Regions from separate parts of the Psychrobacter urativorans genome, predicted to be linked through region 2. Evidence: predicted binding sites of a transcription regulator. Region 2 holds the regulator's gene; the other holds the start of a gene.
What was found. The regulator PhoB, encoded in region 2, activates phosphate uptake and scavenging genes when phosphate is short. The targets are predictions, from matches to a motif close to TGTCATNAANCTGTCATAA.
Positions count from the first base shown of each region.

Region 1: pstS (phosphate ABC transporter substrate-binding protein PstS) is a predicted target of PhoB. The motif match lies at 3,678-3,696, and genes of this name have one in related genera.

Region 1 covers NZ_CP012678.1:218,494-228,150, forward strand. The annotation lists gene pstB (phosphate ABC transporter ATP-binding protein PstB) at 1-5, opposite strand, end outside; gene pstA (phosphate ABC transporter permease PstA) at 100-1,011, opposite strand; gene pstC (phosphate ABC transporter permease subunit PstC) at 1,086-2,039, opposite strand; gene pstS (phosphate ABC transporter substrate-binding protein PstS) at 2,242-3,411, opposite strand; gene bilR (bilirubin reductase, long form) at 3,818-5,737, shown strand; gene AOC03_RS00970 (sensor histidine kinase) at 5,774-7,105, opposite strand; gene AOC03_RS00975 (response regulator transcription factor) at 7,121-7,870, opposite strand; gene AOC03_RS00980 (phosphoethanolamine transferase) at 7,974-9,614, opposite strand.
Region 2 covers NZ_CP012678.1:1,184,881-1,194,537, forward strand. The annotation lists gene AOC03_RS05125 (FAD-dependent oxidoreductase) at 1-111, shown strand, start outside; gene AOC03_RS05130 (TIGR00730 family Rossman fold protein) at 215-892, opposite strand; gene AOC03_RS05135 (M23 family metallopeptidase) at 1,332-1,808, shown strand; gene phoR (phosphate regulon sensor histidine kinase PhoR) at 1,856-3,232, opposite strand; gene phoB (phosphate regulon transcriptional regulator PhoB) at 3,358-4,062, opposite strand; gene dtd (D-aminoacyl-tRNA deacylase) at 4,238-4,693, opposite strand; gene asd (archaetidylserine decarboxylase) at 4,828-5,664, shown strand; gene AOC03_RS05160 (isochorismatase family protein) at 5,784-6,359, opposite strand; gene fadA (acetyl-CoA C-acyltransferase FadA) at 6,663-7,835, opposite strand; gene fadB (fatty acid oxidation complex subunit alpha FadB) at 7,994-9,657, opposite strand, start outside.

The DNA.
Region 1 (9,657 bases), 970 kb from region 2:
CTCATAGGATATCTCGTTCAGCTTCATTAAATATAGGAAAATGGGTTATTAACAATTAGTTCTTAATATTAGGTAGTAATGAAAAATATCGTATTTCTATTAGTGCTGATCTCTATTGCCGATAAAGCGTGCCAAAATATTTAATACCAAGACCGAGCCAGTAATTAGGAGTGCTGCTGCCCATGCTAAGGTATGCCAGTTCTCGTAAGGGCTCATCGCAAACTGGTAAATGGTATTGGGTAAGTTTGCTAATGGCTGACCCATATCGGTACTAAAATATTGATTGTTTAGCGCGGTAAATAGTAAGGGTGCTGTCTCACCCGTAATACGGGCAAATGCTAATAATATACCGGTAGTCAGTCCGGCTTTAGCGGCTTTAAAGGTAACTTGGGTCACCAGTTTCCACTTGGGCGTGCCCAGTGCATAGGCAGCTTCACGCAAGGTATTGGGCACCAGTTTAAGCATGTTTTCTGTCGTCCGTACGACCACAGGAATGACAATGAGTGCCAATGCCAACGCGCCTGCCCAACCAGAGAAGCTTTTGCCTTTGACCATCAATGCGTAAATAAATAGCCCGATGACAATCGATGGTGCTGATAATAAAATATCATTTAAAAATCGGGTCACTTTACCTAGCAAGCTACCATGCGAGAATTCGGCTAAGTAAATACCTGTCATCAGTCCAATAGGTGCACCGATAAATAACCCTGAAAATGCCAGCATGACTGAACCAACAATGGCATTGCGTAGTCCACCCACGCTCATTGGTGGCGGCGTATCAGCCGTAAATACTGGCAATTGAACTAGACCTTGAAAGCCTTCTACCAATAACGTTAGCAAAATCCAACAGAGCCAAAACAAGCCAAATACCATTGCTGACATCGCAAATCCTAAGCCAAGCTTATTCATCCAACGTCGTTTGTTATATAAACTTTGGTTATAACGACCCTTAAAATTGGTGGCAATCGGCAATGTATTATTAACAGCTGTACTGGCAGGGGTAGTGGACATAACCTATATTTCCTTATCGTCTTAGATAAAATAGTACGCGTGAGTTGGCAGAGTTAAACTTTTTAGAGTTAGACTTAGCGATTGCCAGCCTTATGATCCATACGCATGAGCATCAGCTTGGCAAGTGACAGTACAATAAAGGTAATGACGAATAAAATTAAGCCTAAATGCAATAGCGATGCCAAATGCAACTCACTAGATGCCTCCGCAAACTCATTTGCCAGTGCCGAGGTAATCGTTACCCCTGAGGTGAACAAACTGGGGCTGATATTAAAGGCATTACCAATTAAAAAGGTCACTGCCATGGTTTCACCCAAAGCGCGTCCAAGCCCTAAAATGACACCGCCGACGACTCCTGCTTTGGTGTACGGTAAAATAACTTTAAACATGACCTCCCAAGTCGTCGCGCCCATACCATATGCCGACTCTTTAAGTAAGTCGGGCACTACAGCGAAAACATCGCGCATGGTGGCAGCTATAAACGGGATAATCATAATGGCGAGCACCAAAGACGCGGTAAACATCCCCAGTCCCATCGGTGCGCCAGTAAATAATTTACCGATAATAGGCAGTGGACCTATATGCTCGATAAACCAAGGCTGAATATGGTTGCCAAAAAAAGGCGCAAAGACAAACAAGCCCCACATGCCATAAATAATCGAAGGAATACCGGCTAATAACTCAATAGCAATACCCAGCGGTTTTTTAAGAAAGTTAGGGCACATTTCTGTTAAAAATATAGCAATACCAAAGCTGATCGGCACGGCAATTAAAATAGCGATAAATGACGTTACTAACGTGCCGTAAATAGGTGCCAATGCCCCATATTCGTTAGCAACCGTATCCCAGTTATTACTGGTATAAAACCCAAGTCCAAATGTCTGGATACTCGGTAGCGCACCAATGACCAAGGAGGCAAGAATACCGCCCAATGACAACAGCACCAGAATGGCAAAAGCTTTGGTTGCATTGACGAACAGTGCATCGTAACGTTTTTGTTTAGCCAGTTGCGACCTTAGATCTATCATAAATGTCTCATTATTAAATATGATTCAGTCGAAAAAATTGGAGAGATAATAGACGGTTTTATTATCTAATATTGTTTTGCAACAGCAAACTCAAAATGGTAAAGCGTATTAAAAAAACTGCTGCGCTTTACCGTTAAATTTGCTGTAATAAAACTTATCAAGCTACGTTATCAATAAGGTTGTCATTAATATTGTAATGAATTTACTGAGCTGGCTTATATAAGGGCTGTCCATCACTGCCTTTCACGTCATTCCACTTGGCTTTAAACAACGCTACTGCTGTGTCAGAGAACGGTACATAATCGAGCGCGATGGCGTCATCATCCCCTTGGCTATATGCCCAATCAAAGAAATTTAATACGCCAGCCACTTGTTTGGGATTTTCTGGTTGTTTGTGCACTAAGATGAAAGTAGCGGCAGCAATTGGCCACGCTTGCTCAGTCTCAGAGTTGGTAATGACTTTATAAAAGCCTGCGTGTTGTGACCAATCGATATCACCCGCTGCGGCAAAAGTTTTTGCCGAAGGTTGCACAAAGTTGCCTGCTGCATTTTTTAGCGCAGTGTGTGCCATATTATTTTGCTTAGCATAGGCATACTCAACATAGCCGATAGAGTTCTTCATACGATTGACGTAGCTTGCCACGCCCTCATTGCCTTTCCCGCCTGCTCCCTTTGCTGACGTTGGCCATTTCACCGTTTTGTCTACGCCAACAGTATCTTTCCAAGCCGTTGATACTTTGGCTAAATAATCGGTAAAGTTAAAGGTCGTACCAGAACCGTCAGAGCGAAATACGGTGGTAATCGCGGCATCAGGTAGGGCTAAGTCAGGGTTCAGCGCTTTGATAGCCGCGTCATTCCATTTACTGATTTTACCCAAATAAATATTTGCTAAAGTTTCGCCATCTAATTGTAATTGACCCGGTTTGATACCGTCAATATTAACCACAGGTACGACGCCGCCAATCACAGAGGGAAACTGAATCAGACCTGACGCTTCTAATTCCTCAGGGGTTAGCGGCGCGTCAGATGCACCAAAGTCGACCGTTTTTGATTCAATTTGCTTAATACCGCCTGATGAGCCAATAGACTGATAATTGACCTGACCCCCCGTTGCCGCATTGTAGTCAGCTGACCACTTGGCATAAATAGGCTGCGGAAAAGACGCACCAGCACCCGTAATGTTAAGGGCAATATTTTCAGCAGATTTAAAACCTGATGTTGAAGCCGCCGCGGTTTGATTGCTTGCAGCTTGCGCAGACGATTCCGTCGCTACTGCACCAGTAGCATCAGTGTTTGCCTCTTTTTTACTATCACAAGCTGCTAAAGTCAGGGCGCTCGCCATTGTTGCCACAGCCAGTAATGAATAACGCATGTAACTCTCCTAAATGGAATTAATTATGAATAAAATTTGAATAAATGAAGTAAGTTACCAAAAAAATAATGTAGCTATTAATGCTTTTATTAAAAAATGATTACAATAAGCGGTATTAATGAATAATACGGTAATACTTGTAGATAATACTTTGATATTAAACCAATTTTAAATATTAAGAGTTAAGTAATAGAACGGTAATTTTATAGGGTTTAGGTGCTATTTCTAATTAAGAAACCTTAACTTAGGCACACTCTAACAGCCGAGTATTACATTTTGATGACGATCAAAAATCTTACTTTAATAAAATATTAAACCCCACAATTAGAGCAGGGAATGAGAGAATAGCGGAATACGACTGTTTAACAGTTACGATTATTTCTGAGATATACATAAGAGAGTGGTTATGAAAATATTAGAACCCATCACGATTGGCGGTGTAGTCTTTAAGAATCGCATCATGTTTCCGCCGCTAACGACAGGGTATGAAGCCAAAGACGGTACGATTAGCTCGCAAAGCAATGGCTTTTATACACGGCTTGCGAAAGGTGGCGTCGGATATATTGTGCTGGGTGATGTCGCGCCTATCCGTAGCTTTGCACCCACACCTAAGCTGTTTGATGATAGCCAAATAGCAAGTTTTCGCCTGCTCGCTGATAATGTACATGCCTATGGCGCTAAACTTGGCGTGCAAATATTCCACCCAGAATATGACTGCGATACCCTTAATGCGTTGTTTGCTGCGGGTGAGATGGACAAAGTGCGTACTCAACTACATCACGATATGCAGTTTTTCATTAATGAAGTGTCTGAAAACGCCTTGATGGCTATTATTGACAAGATGTGTGCTTGCGCAGTGCGCGCTCAGAAAGCAGGTGTGGATGTCATTCAAATACATGGTGACAGGCTAGTGGGCGCGCTGTGTAGCACGCGAATGAATACACGCACAGATAAATTCGGTGGTTCTCTGGAAAATCGTACTCGTTTTGCCTTGATGTTGGTCGCTGCCTTGAAGAAATCAGTGCCCGATATGATTATCGATTATAAATTATCAGTAGTTACTCCTGATCGTGGTAAAGGCGGTATTGATGAGGCGGATGCGCCACTGTTTGCACAGTGGCTTGAAGATTCTGGCGTGGATATGTTGCATGTTGGGCAGGCGAATCACACCGGTAATATGGCAGATACTATCCCACCGATGGGTGTGCAGCCTTATTGCTTTTTTGCGGATATTACAGGCGATATTAAACGTGAGGTTTCTATTCCTGTCAGCACTTCAGGGCGTATTATTGATCCCAATATGGGCGAGAATATGCTTCAAAACGGCAAGGCTGATATGATTGGTATTGGTCGTGCGTTGTTGGCTGATCCTGATTGGACGAATAAAGCTGCTGCAGGTAAAGCCCGAGATATTATTCGCTGTATCTCATGTAACGAAGGCTGCGTTGATAACGTTCTCAATCGTTCATTTATCGCTTGCGTGGTCAATGCTGAGAATGGCTTTGAAGAAACACGCTTTATCACACCGGCTAAAATAAAGAAAAACATTGTCGTCATTGGTGGCGGTCCTGCAGGATTAGAGGCTGCCCGCGTTGCTGCAAAAAAAGGGCATCGTGTCACCTTGTTTGAACAAGAAAATAAGCTGGGCGGACAGTTGAATATAGCTAATATTCCCCCTCGTAAAAGTGAGATATACCGTGCTGTAGAGGATTTAGTACAGGCAGTCCACCGTGAGGGCATGAAATTGCATCTTGGGAAAACCGCCACTGTCTCAAATGTGCTGGCGTGTGCTCCCGACGTTGTAATCGTAGCCGTTGGTGCGTCGAGCTTCACACCGCCTATAACAGGCGTGGATGGCGAAAACGTCCGTGATGCGTGGAAAGTACTTGCTGGTGAGCAAAAAGTATCTGGTCGCGTGGTGGTTATTGGCGGTGGTATTGTTGGTTGTGAAACGGCAGAATATCTTGCTGAACAAGGTTGCAAGGTATCAGTGGTAGAGATGCAAGATAAGATTGCAAATGACTTAAGCACGACTATTCTACCGACCATGCTTGAGAGTTATCGAATACACGGTGTAGAACAGTATGTGAATCATCAAGTCATCAGCATCGATAAGGAAAAATTGCATTGCGGGGATAAGGACAGTAAGCCGGTAGCAATTCCGTGCGACTACGTGGTTATTGCCAGCGGCGCACGTCCCGTTGAATTTGACACAGCAGCATTCCTTGATAAAGGTATTGCAGTCGTCAAAGTAGGAGACTGCTTAGAAGTTGCTGATATCTCACATGCGATTAAAACCGCTTATGACGCGGCTAATGCCCTTTAATGTTAGGGGTAAATATATCCGATTATTATAGAAAATTTATTCATTATTATAGTCATTGCTATCAATTTGGGACAGCGCGTTTTTATACTGAATCTTAAAGGTACTGCCACCTGAGGCATTAGGTTGGTAGTGCAATTGCCAACCGAGATGCACCATGATACGTTGCACAATACTGAGTCCCAATCCGCTACCTTCAATAGCATTAATATCATCGATGCCACCACGTTCAAAGCGCTCAAACAAATGTGGCGTCATCGATTCACGGATGCCTATGCCGCTATCGACAACGGTAATAAAGTCATAATCAATGGTAATCGTGACTTGTCCTGACTCTGTATATTGAAAGGCATTTTTAATCAAATTACCCACTGCCATTTTTAGCAATTCAGGACGCACCATCGCTGCATAGCTGTGGTCAGCAATAATTTCGCAGGTCACAGATTTATAGCCAATCAGGTATTGTAGCCGTTCTACTTCTGAGGTTATCACTGAATTAATAATCGTTCTTGGCGCATCCAGTTGCTCAGGCGTTCTTGATAACATCAGTAAGGCGGTGATAATGTCTGAGGTTTCAGTTGCCGTATGATGAATGCGTCGGGTGAACTCACGCTGCTGACTGTCTAAAGGTAATTGCGATTCAAGTACTTCCGCTGCGCCAATAATAATCGTGAGCGGTGTTCGTAGCTCATGGCTCACATCTCCTGTAAATAGCTGCTCTCGAAGCAAATAGCTGGCGAGTTTTTGATTCTTATCATCAATGACACGCGCCAACACCCCGACCTCTGAGGGTAGATGTAGCAGGGTGCTTAATGATTCGTTATCTGTTTCGACGGCATTTTTTAAAATTAATAACGGTTTAGTAATTTGGTAGGAAGATACATAGGAAAAAAGAATAGCAATCGCAAAACTTAGCAGAACCGCAAGCAGTAAGGTCTGTAAAAATATGGCTTCAAAGTGTTCGAATATCGCTAAGACTGGATAGTCTTCAAGCGCCATATGATCCTCTAGTAGATAGGTCAAAATATACCGTTGACCCTCTTTTTGATGGGTGAAAAAGTGCAGCTCTCTATTTTGACCATTGACCTCGACTGTTATTTCTTGAACCGTTTCGGTCGCTTTTGCCTGTAGTTCAGGTGGCGCAGTATCAAATCGATAGATATTAATACCAGAATCCGCTGCGTAATGATTTTGAATACCCGATTGTTTAATACTAAGTGACAGCTGTTCCAGTAAACGGCTCTTAACCAGCATTTCCTCCATATGGATGCCCGCATAAAAAAATATACTGACAAAGGTCACACATAATATGGCGGTAAAAATCAGATAAGATAAGCGGAACTTTTGGGAAATAGAATCAAAAGCTTTCATGCGGTATATGTTCGCTTATGTGAGTGTGTTATTGCGCGCGTCAGGAAGACTGGCAGGCAGATTATCAGCTAGGTTAGCAGACGAGTTATCAGGTATAGCAAGCTGATAACCGACACCAGTTATGGTCACAATCATCGGATAAGTGAAAGGTTTATCCACTTGTTGGCGTAAGGTATGTACGTGAGTACGCAATGCATCACTATCAGGGATATTGCGTCCCCAAACCTTATCTTCAATTTCACTTTTACTGACCACTCGTGGTGAGGTCACCATTAATAATTGCAATATCTTAAAGCCAGTTGGCGTCAGCTTTAAAGGTTGATCTGCGCGTGTTACTAAGTGACATTCGGCATCTAATCGTAGTTCGCCGACTTGTAATATATGCTGAAAATGATCATCTTGATGACGGCGTATTAACGCTTTGATACGAGCGTCAAGCTCAACGAGCGAAAACGGCTTGACCAAATAGTCATCTGCACCACTCTCAAAACCAATGACTTTATCAGACACCGTATCACGCGCGGTCAGCATTAAGACAGGCGTTTTATTGTGATGTTCCGCACGCAGCGTTTGGCATAACTTTGTGCCATTCATCCCCGGTAGCATCACATCTAGCAAGATGACATCGTAGCGATTTTCAATAGCTAATGCCAAACCACTGTTACCATTATAAGCATTATCGACCTCATAGCCTTTTGGTTCAAAAAAAGCATAGATATTGGCAACGATGTCAGGATTGTCTTCAATAATCAGTATTTTAGTCATTTTCATTCCCAGTCTCGTTGCTTTTTTTCAATATAATGCTCTGATAATGCCACACCACATATACTACTGCATTTTAAAACTGCTGTATTTTAAAAAAGTATGGCTATTGCGCTTTAAACAAGGTTTGTTTATCCGCAACTTCTTGAGTTTGAATACCATAGAAACTCAGCAAGGACGGGGTGATAATGTCATGTGAGACAGGCTTTGCTACCATTGATTGCAGACTCGCGGCATCAACGCCATTATCTGTCGGCGACCAGACAATCAAAGGCACATGTTTTTGTGCTTTAGGGGCTATTTTATAAGGCAGACCATGAAGATAGATATTATTCTCACCTAAGCTCTCACCATGATCGCTCATATAGACCATCGTTACATCATAGGTTTGCTCATATTTCTTCAGGGTTTCAATTGTCGTATTTAAAAAGTAGTCGGTATAAAGAATGGCATTATCATAGCCATTAATTAAGCTGCTTGAATCGCACTGTGACAGCTCGTTACTCTTACAAACGGGTTTGAATACCTCAAATTCTTTTGGATAGCGCTTATAGTAAGCCGGTCCGTGATTGCCCATCTGATGCAAGAGAATTAACGTATCTTGTGGTTTGCCTGATATCGGTACGAGCTTATCAAAGCCACTTAGCATCCCAACATCGCGGCATTCGACATCACATACGGGATTCAGTGTTGCTGTTTTAAAATCCTCATAAGTCACTCGGTCGGCAACGCCTTTAGAGCTAGAATTATTATCGCGCCAAACTACTTTTACGCCCAGTCGACTGAGGGTATCAAGGACATTTTCATGGTACTTTGCCTCATCGATATCATAGTCTTTTTGCCCCAGATAACTAAACATACAAGGTACGGAGTAGGCAGTAGATGTGCCGCAAGCACTGGCGTCTTTAAAGCTATAGATATTTGCTTGTTTGCTCAATAGGGGCATGGTATCGCGGGGATAGCCATTCAAGCTGATATGATCGCCACGAACCGTTTCACCAACGACAAAGACCATTAACTTAGGTTTAGACGCTGTTGTGGTGTTTGCTACACTCACTTTTTTGGCATCCGTTGCATGGGTAATCATCGAGGTGGGGCGGGTCATGTCATCGTAAGATACTTTCAATAGTTTAAACGCTGAATAGACAGGCGTAATCGGATTGGTATAGTAGCGCACTTGCTTATGCTGACGGAAAAAGCTCGCATATTGGTCGCCAAAAGGCAGCAAACTGACAGCGATTAAAGCGACCGCTAGAATGAGTGTTACCGCTTTATGCTGTACTGCCTTTTTCCATGATAGTCGAGGTACAGCCACTTTGAAAATTAAGAAAGCGGGCAATATGCCTAATAGTAATACTCGAATAAAAAAAGCAGGGGCTAATAGGTCGCGTGCCTCTGCCTGATCGGTTTGTAGACCATTTAGTAACATATCACGGTCAAATATCGTGCCGTAACTATCGGTAAAGTAGGCACAAACTGCTGCGACAATTACCATGAGTATCAAGACAAAACGATAGCTGAGACGATAGCAAAGCAGTTGTAAAACCAGCCATAAAAGACCTAGTAACATGCCGCCCAGTGAGATAATAAATCCCGCATTGTTTTTAAAGTCGTAGATGCTTAATGCGTGCTGAAAAAATCCTAGATTTGCCGTGATTACTAGGAATAATGCGGTCAAAAAAATCAGATAGTCTAAGCCAATCTGACGAGTTGAGAGCGAGAGTTTGGATAACCATGTATGCATCATGTAGACCTGTCTGATCTGATATAGTAAATATAAAAGAGGTAAG
Region 2 (9,657 bases):
AAAGTAGCACGCGTATTGGCTTATGAGCGCGGTTTTCCCATCCCGATGGCAGATGTGAATCATAATCTCCGCACAGATATTTTGAATAACTTAACCACCGCTGACGTATAAAAACCAAACTTTAAATCGAAAAAAACCGGAGCTACAGGCTAATCATTAGCGCTTTGCTCCGGTTTTTATTTTATGCGAAAATATTTATATTAACTGATTAATATCAATTGCCAGCCATTTTTTCTGTATTGACTGCATCATCGATTTCTACTATCTCTTGTAATAAATCAATAGCCTCGGCAATCGTATTACAGACCACCAAGCGATCAAGGTCTTGCTGCTTCATAAAGCCTTGCTCAGCCGTATATTTTAAATGCTCAATCAAACGGTCATAAAAGCCATTGATATTCAGAATAATCATCGGCTTTTCATGCTGATAGAGCTGTCGCCATGTGGCAATTTCCATAATTTCCTCTAACGTACCTAAGCCACCAGGTAAAGTGATAAAGGCGTCAGCATACTCTGCCATCACGGTTTTACGGGTGTGCATGGTATCGGTCAAATGCAGACGTGTTAGACCTTCATGGGCAATTTCGTGTTTGAGCATAAAAGTGGGAATCACACCAACTGCTTGTGCCCCACCCTGAATCACTTCATCCGCTACTGCGCCCATCAGACCAATACTAGCACCGCCATAGACCAGCCCCATACCGTTATCCGCTAGTGCACTCCCCAACTCACGTGCCGCTTGCTCATAGATATCATCATTGCCCAAGCGCGAGCCACAGTAAACCGCGACCAAAGGCATAGCAAGTAATGATTTATCGACTGCTTTTTCAATATGGGTGATATCTTGACTGGTGATAACTTCATACATGTGATTGTTAATGCTCATTTGCATATAGCGTTGTATCCTTTAATGTTAACGAGGTTAAGGTGATGATTTTTTAAATTATAATGGGTTTTAATAGTGGTATTCACCTACCTAACAATATACCGGATGTACTAATAGTTGCCTTATGTTCACAGCCTTTATGAATCAATGAGCTATACCATATACTGTATTTTTAAGTATTTATTCTATAAATATATCCGACATTTATCTTACCATATGGCACATCAACTGGTGATAATAGCAATTTATTTCTACGCAATTACTACATTTTTGACCACCTATTATCAACTATTTAATCTGCATCAATGTCTGCTCATCAAAGCCTATTAAGGTGATTATTATGCTGTCCTCCAAACTACCTACCCCTTTAGCAAAACAGGTAACTGACATGTTGGTTAAAGGTTTTATAATAATGGTGTGTTTATTAGCCATATCTTTATTTATTATGCCAGTGCTTAATAAATCACCGTCTATCGTGGTTGCCACATGGCAAAAAATAAAGTTATTGCAACAAGAGTTACCAACGGATAATAGCTTGCCAAGTCCGCTACCTAACCGACATCTCGCGGATACGTGGGGTGGCGCGCGCAGCGAAGGTCGCTCGCATGAAGGCATTGATATTTTTGCGCCACGCGGTACACCAATTCAAGCAACCACCAAAGGCGTGGTCAATAAAGTTGGCGACGATCGACTGGGTGGTCAGGTGATTTTTATTATTGGTGCCGGTGGCGCAGCACATTATTATGCGCATCTAGACTCTTATGCTGATATCCGTCCTAATGATTGGGTTGATGCTGGTGATATCATCGGTTATGTGGGAGACAGTGGCAATGCTAAAGGCACACCGCCACATGTGCATTATGGTGTTTATATCAATGGGCGCGCGGTAAATCCTTATCCTTTATTGATTAAAAGCCAATAATGAGCCAACAATTACAAACCCCAGAATAGTTTTAACACCTTAACATGTTACAGAGTATCCAATACTTTATCTGATATGGCATTTAACGCGGTATTTATAGGCGCAGCTCGAACATGCTCAGGCGGAAATAAGGCGCTAAAGGTCGACCCCTCACCCTCTACCGACTCAATATGTAAATTAACCCCATGCTGATACAGGACGTGTTTAACAATCGCCAGCCCTAATCCCGTACCGCCCGTAGCTCGACTGCGACCACTATCTACCCGATAAAAGCGCTCGGTTAAACGGTCTATATGCTGTTGGGCAATACCAATACCGTCATCACTGACCGCAAAAAGACAACCATCAGGCGTTTTACTCCAGCTGATAGCAATGTTGCCACCCTTTGGCGTATATTTAATCGCATTGATAACGAGATTGGATAACGCACTATTTAAGTACATCTCTGAGCCATATAAGCCATCATCGGTATTGATATCTAAGCTGATCGTATGCTCATATTCTTGGTTATAAACCTTGGCATCATCGTAGATATGTTTGAGCAGCTTAGTCATATCAATATCACGTAACTCATGCGTTTCTTCGATTTCAATGCGCGAGAGTAGTAATAAATCATTCACAATGCGATTCATACGCGCGGTCTGCTGGGTCATCAGTTGCATACCACGCTGCCAATGTACGGGCATATCGGGCTGATCAGAAAAATTCTCAAGATAGCCCATCAGCACGGTCAATGGCGTTCGTAGTTCATGCGAGACATTGGCAACAAAATCACGGCGCATTTGCTCTAAATGCTGCAAACGCGTGACATCATGGATAATCAGTAATTTTTCGCCATCAAAATGCGTCAGCTCACACTTCAGATAACGCTTGGAATCTTGCCATGAGGCGATATGCAAGCCGTCATTAGGAGTTGTCATGGTCTGGCAATAGCGTCGAAACTCAGGGGCGGTAATGAAATTAAAAATACTTATCCCTTGATCGGTTGAGCTAATGACCAATAAATCTTCCGCTGCTTGATTCCACCACTCTAACTCATCTTTATCGTTCAGCAAAATCACCGCATCTTGAAGCGCTTTCATTGAGCTTCGGATTTTTTTGACCAGTCCCATCACTTTTTGTTGCGCCTTTTGTTCTTGTTGGCGCGTTTGATAAAGCTTATTGGCGACGAGGCTAAAACCACCTAATTTATCCGGTGGTGGTGTATGGCTCGGTTTATTAATCCACTCATTAAAGCGCTGCAAGCTATACATACGCCACAAGCTATACAAGAGTAACGCGCCAACGAGGCTTGCTAATAGGTGCGAGGTCATTAAACCCACTATTATCCCCGCAATTAACCACAACAGCAGCCAACGGATATCTGCCCACAATAGCGCATAGCGTGATACTGGGTGGCGGTTCTTATTCTCAGGCGTCATCATATTCATATACCGTATTTATGCTAGATAGTAGCAGCATTTTACTTCTATCCTTTTTATTATTAATGACGTTTTTTGCGTTGTTATTACGCCTTGGATTATCAATCCTCTAAGTTATCACGCCCTCGTTATTCTGGTTGCATGATATTCGAGAATCGATAGCCCGTACCACGAACAGTTTGAATCAAGGTGTCACAATCATAAGGTTGCAGCAGTTTACGCAAGCGGCGAATGTGCACATCAATGGTGCGGTCTTCAATATATACATTACTGCCCCAAACCTGATCTAATAACTGGGCTCGGGTGTAAGCACGCTCAGGATGGCTCATAAAAAATGCCAGTAGTCGGTATTCTGTGGGACCGAGCTCAACGGTTTTGCTATCCGCCGTCACCCGCTGGCTTTTAGCATCTAAGCTTAGATTGCCGACTTCGATAGGCTTATCGGCACTAAGGGCATTACTACGACGCAGCACCGCTTTGATTCTCGATACCAACTCGCGCGTCGAAAAAGGCTTGGTAATATAGTCATCAACACCCGCATCAAGCCCGAAAACCTTATTGTCTTCCTCACTTTTTGCCGTGAGCATGATGACGGGGATTTCAGAGAGCAGCTCATCTTTTTTGAGCATTCGGCAAAAATCAATGCCACTTTTTTGACCGGGTAACATCCAATCTAATAAAATTAAGGCAGGACGATGATCAACCACTTGTTGATGCGCCTCCGGTATATCAGCAGCCTGTAAGCATTCAAATCCTGCCATCTCCAACGTCATGACGATCATCTCACTGATCGCAGGTTCATCTTCAACGATTAAAATCAGCTCATTATGCATATGACATGACAGCCTTATTGTTAGGGTTTAAAAAACATTAGAGTAGAAAAAGCTATTAATATTCAAAAATATGTGTGTATAAAAAAGCAGCGATAGGTGCTCGCTACTATCCTCTTATTAAACGACTTCTTTATGACGGCTTAATGACAATTTAAGGTTAATTTATTTTTTAAGATTAATTCACTTCTAACAAAAAATTCAGCGGTCCATTATTGATACTCTCAACCTGCATATCTGCACCAAACTCACCGCTTGCCACATTAGGATACTGAGTTTTTGCATAAGTAATAAGCTCAGCAAAAAGGGCTTGCGCCGCATCAGGTTGCATTGCCCCACCAAAGTCAGGACGACGACCATTATTGGTATTTGCCATTAAGGTAAATTGCGATACCAATAACAGTCCACCGTCGACTTGCTGAACGTTTTGGTCAAGCTTGCCAGCTTTAGCAGGGTCAGTATTGTTTTCAAAAATACGATAGGTGAGAATTTTATCAATCATGCGTTGCGCACTTTGTAAATTATCCTCATGCCCAAGTCCAATATATGCCAATATACCGTGCTCAATCGCTCCAACGCAGTGGCTATCGACCGTCACACTGGCACAGCTCACCCGTTGAATAAGTGCTTTCACTGATTGTCTCCTTTGTAAATTACGTTTATAGATTATGGTCATACAGACAGTGGCTGACCATGATAAAATATCACCATTCCTGACTCACTTTAGTCACATTTTCTAATGCTAATAATTATTTTGGTAGCCTTGTTATGAATTTATTTACCACTATCCAGCAATTTGTACCGCAGCAACAGCTCAGTAAAGCCGCTGGACGCTTGGCAGCCAGCCGTCATCCACTGGTAAAACGTGCTTTTATTCGCACTTTTGCCAAAGCGTACGATGTTAAATTAGACGAATATGAACGTCAAAGCCTAAATGCTTATGAGAGCTTTAACGACTTTTTTACCCGTGAGCTAAAAGAAGATGCGCGTGCAATTGATAGCACCACGCACGGCATTGTTAGTCCTGCCGATGGCGTCATATCACAGCTTGGACAGCTACGTCATCATAAATTGCTGCAAGCCAAAGGTCGCGATTATGATATCGGGCAACTACTTGCCAATAACGAAGATGGCAGCTATTTTGCGGATGGCAGCTTTGCGACGGTTTATCTGGCACCCAGCAATTACCACCGCGTGCATATGCCGTTTGCCGGAACGTTGACAACCACTCGCTACGTTCCCGGTACTTTATTTTCGGTGAATAATACCACTGCTGAAAATATTCCGGACTTATTTGCACGCAATGAGCGTTTGGTCTGTCTGTTCGATACCGAATATGGCAAAGCAGCAGTGGTTATGGTTGGGGCGATGATTGTCGCTGGTATCGAGACAGCAGCGACTGGTAAGATTGTCCGTACCGATGAGATTCAAGAGCAAGCGCACGATATGAGCTTTGCTAAAGGCGATGAGCTAGGACGTTTTTATTTGGGCTCAACCGCAATTGTCGTACTCCCAAAAGCGGCAAAAACAGACTGGCAGGATAGTATGACTGCCAATACTACGGTGCAAATGGGGCAATTATTAGGCATCGCAAACGCTGACTAAAACGCTCGTTATAAATAAAAAATACTAAAAATACAGCCGCTAATATTAAGTGATTAGCGGCTGTATTTATGATACCAGCATTTACGATATCGGCATTTACGACACCAACCGTTTTACTGCTATTTAATCAAATTGCTAATGGTTTTAAAGGCAGGGTCAGCGCTACTACGGCATAGCTCGAACAAGATAGTTTCAACGGTCGTAATCACGCCACCGGCACGGCGGATACGGCGCAGGGCAAGTTTTTTATCATACGGAAAACGTGAGCCAACGGCATCGGCAATGATAACTGGCTGCATACCATTGTCTAATAAATCAAGCGCAGTTTGGAGCACACAAACATGGGTCTCAACCCCGCAAAGTAAAACAATACCGCGATTCTGCTGCGCTAGATAATGCCATGATTCATCGGTATCACAAGCGCTAAAGGTTACTTTTTCAAAGCTTTTAGCATTGCTATCTTCTAATAATTCTTTAATCTCAGGTAAGGTATCACCCAAGCCTTTTTTATATTGCTCATTAAGCATAATCGGCACATCAAGCGCTTGCAGACCTTTTACCAAAGTGATGATTTTTTTAACGATATTTTCATGGTCATAAATGTGCGGAGTCAGACGTTCTTGGACGTCAATAATCATCGCTTGGGTATTCTCGCGGGCAATACGGTAAGTTTTATCAGAAATCATGGTCGACATAGCACACTCCTTGTACGGCTGCCAAATTGGCAATCCAAAACTGTCTTTTATTAGACGTTATAGGTTAGCAAAACGCTTTTTTATCATTGGTATCCTAATAGATTGCGCCCTCTCATTTAGTCATATTTTGTTCAGCGCGTCAACGCCCATCTTGTCTCGTCACCATTTATATGCTTTGTTCTTAATGCGTGTCTCTTAATATACTCATATCAAGTAGCTATAAAAAAACCCAGCTTTAATAACTGGGTCTTTTTCATGAATAATTTTATGACTGTAGTATTAAATTATTGAGTAATTGAACCTTTACACGCGCTCAATAATTGTAGCGATACCTTGACCCAAACCAATACACATGGTGGCAAGACCAATTTCAGTATCCATTTGCTCCATCGCGTTAAGCAAAGTGACGGTGATACGGGCGCCTGAACAACCAAGCGGATGACCGAGCGCAATTGCGCCGCCATTGATATTAATGATATCTTGCTTATCACTTAATCCCAAGGTTTTGATAACTGCTAAGCTCTGTGCAGCAAAGGCTTCGTTTAGCTCGATGGTTTGCATGTCATCGATGCTCATGCCTGCACGTTTCAGTGCTTTTTGGGTGGCAGGAACTGGACCGTAACCCATAATAGCGGCATCACAACCCGCAATTGCCATGCTGCGAATACGGGCACGTGGTTTTAGACCCAATTCTTTGGCTTTTTGCGCGCTCATGATGAGCATTGCTGACGCGCCGTCAGATAGCGCTGATGAAGTAGCTGCCGTTACTGTGCCATTAACTGGATCAAACGCCGGACGCAATTTCTGCATTTGTTCCATTGTCGCATCGGGACGAATCACTTCATCGACAGTACACAGTTGCAAGCGACCAAGGGCATCATGACCTTCAATACCGATGATTTCATTGTCAAAACGACCTTCTAGCGTGGCTGCCCAAGCGCGGCGATGCGACTCAAGACCAAACGCATCTTGCTCTTCGCGGCTGATATTATTCATACGCCCAAGCATTTCAGCGGTTAAGCCCATCATATTTGAGGCTTTGGCATAGTGCTTAGAGGCTTCGGGATTGAGGTCGACGCCATGCATCATGCCGACATGACCCATGTGCTCAACACCGCCAATAATAAAGGTATCACCTTGATTGGTCATGATTTGCGCAGCTGCCGTATGTAGCGCCTGCATGGATGAGCCGCACAGACGATTAACCGTTTGACCACCCGTCGTCTTTGGAATATCCGCAAGCAGACCAATATTACGACCGATATTTAAGCCTTGTTCTAAGGTTTGATTGACACAACCCCAAATAATATCTTCAACATCACGTGGGTCAAAGTCGTTACGCTCAACGAGCGCGCGCACCAAGTCAGCCGACATGCTATCCGCACGCACATGGCGGAACATACCATTTTTAGATTTACCCATTGCTGAGCGCACGCCATCGACGATGACCACATCTTTTGGACTTAAAATTGTCATATTATCTTCCTTTCAATTTTTTATTGTCAGTGGCAGTACAGCAATACTTATTAGGGTTTATTAATCATTAAATAAATAAGTAATTAAATAAGTAATTAAATAATCAGCAACCGTTAATAAATCTGTGGACTGCGCTTCATCCTATTAATGACAGCTCATTACGCGGTTGGGTAAAAGGTCTCGCCTGCCGCCGCCATATCACGAATCTTTTGCGGCGCTTCATAAGCTTTGCCAAGGTCTGCGTATTTTTCACATAGCGCTAAATAGTTATTTAAACCCATTTGGTCGATATAACGACACGGTCCGCCACGGAATGGTGGGAAACCAACGCCCATAATCATCGCCATATCTGCCTCAGATGGTGTACTGACGATGTTATCTTCTAAGCAACGAACCGTTTCATTACAGAACGCCAGCATCATGCGGTCAATAATCGCTTGGTCATCAAAGGTCTGCGCGTCGCTATCAGTGGTGTCTTTTAAGAGTGCATAAGTGGTGTCATCAGCTACTTTTTGTGGTTTGCCGCGTTTGTCCATTTCATACTTATAGAAACCAACGCCATTTTTTTGACCCAAGCGTTTGTTTTCATACAGATGCTCAATCGCGCCTTTATAATCTGGCTTCATACGGTCGGGATAGCCTTCTGCCATCACTTCTGCGCCATGCACGCCAGTATCTAAACCAACCACGTCAATTAAATATGCCGGACCCATAGGCCAGCCAAATTTTTCCATGACTTTATCAATATGAACGAAATCAGCGCCTTGTTTCAATAATAAATCAAACGCGCCAAAGTATGGAAATAAGACACGGTTGACTAAGAAACCGGGGCAATCATTAACAACAACTGGCACTTTACCCATTTTGGTGGCTAAAGCAACGGTGGTGGCAATGGCTTCTTCAGAGGATTTTTTACCGCGAATCACTTCAACGAGTGGCATTTTATGCACAGGGTTAAAAAAATGCATACCGACGAAGTTTTCTGGACGTGCCAGTGCTTCGGCTAAATAAGTAATCGAAATCGTCGAGGTATTTGATGCCAAGATACAATCGTCTTTAACCAAGCCTTCGACTTCTTTGAGTACCGCACGTTTAACGTTTGGATTTTCAACTACCGCTTCAATGACGATATCAGTTTCACCAAAGTCGCCATAGTTTAAGGTTGGACGAATACGACTTAACGTTTTGCCCATATCAGTAGCAGTCATTTTTCCGAGATCGACCATTTTGGCAAGCAATTTACTGGCTTCACCCATGCCCAACTCTAGCTGCTCAGACTTAATATCTTTCATGATAATCGGCAAGCCTTTACTGGCTGCTTGATAAGCGATACCGCCGCCCATAATGCCCGCGCCAAGTACTGCCGCCTCATTAATTTCGTGTGCCAATTTACTGTGTTTTTTGGCGAGTTTTTTAACCAATTGGTCGTTTAAGAACAGACCAACCAAGCTTTCTGCTTGTGGCGTTTTAGCCGCTTTGGCAAAACCGGCAGCTTCGACTTCAATGGCTTGATCACGGGGCAAATTAACGTGTTTTTCCATTGCCGCAATCGCAAGGGCGGGCGCAGGATATTGTTTAGGATTGGCTTTCGCAAAAATCATCGCTTTCGCGCTACTAAATGCCATCGTTTGTTCAAGTGGGTTTAGCTTCACCGGATTGAGTTTTTCTTGACGTTTAGCTTGCCAATTAAGTTCACCTGAAATACATTTTTTGACCAAATCAATGGCGGCATCTTGTAATTCTTCAGGCGCAACCGTTGCATCAACCAAGCCTATTTTTAGGGCATCAGGTGCTTTTTTAGGCGTTCCCGTGGCGATAAGCT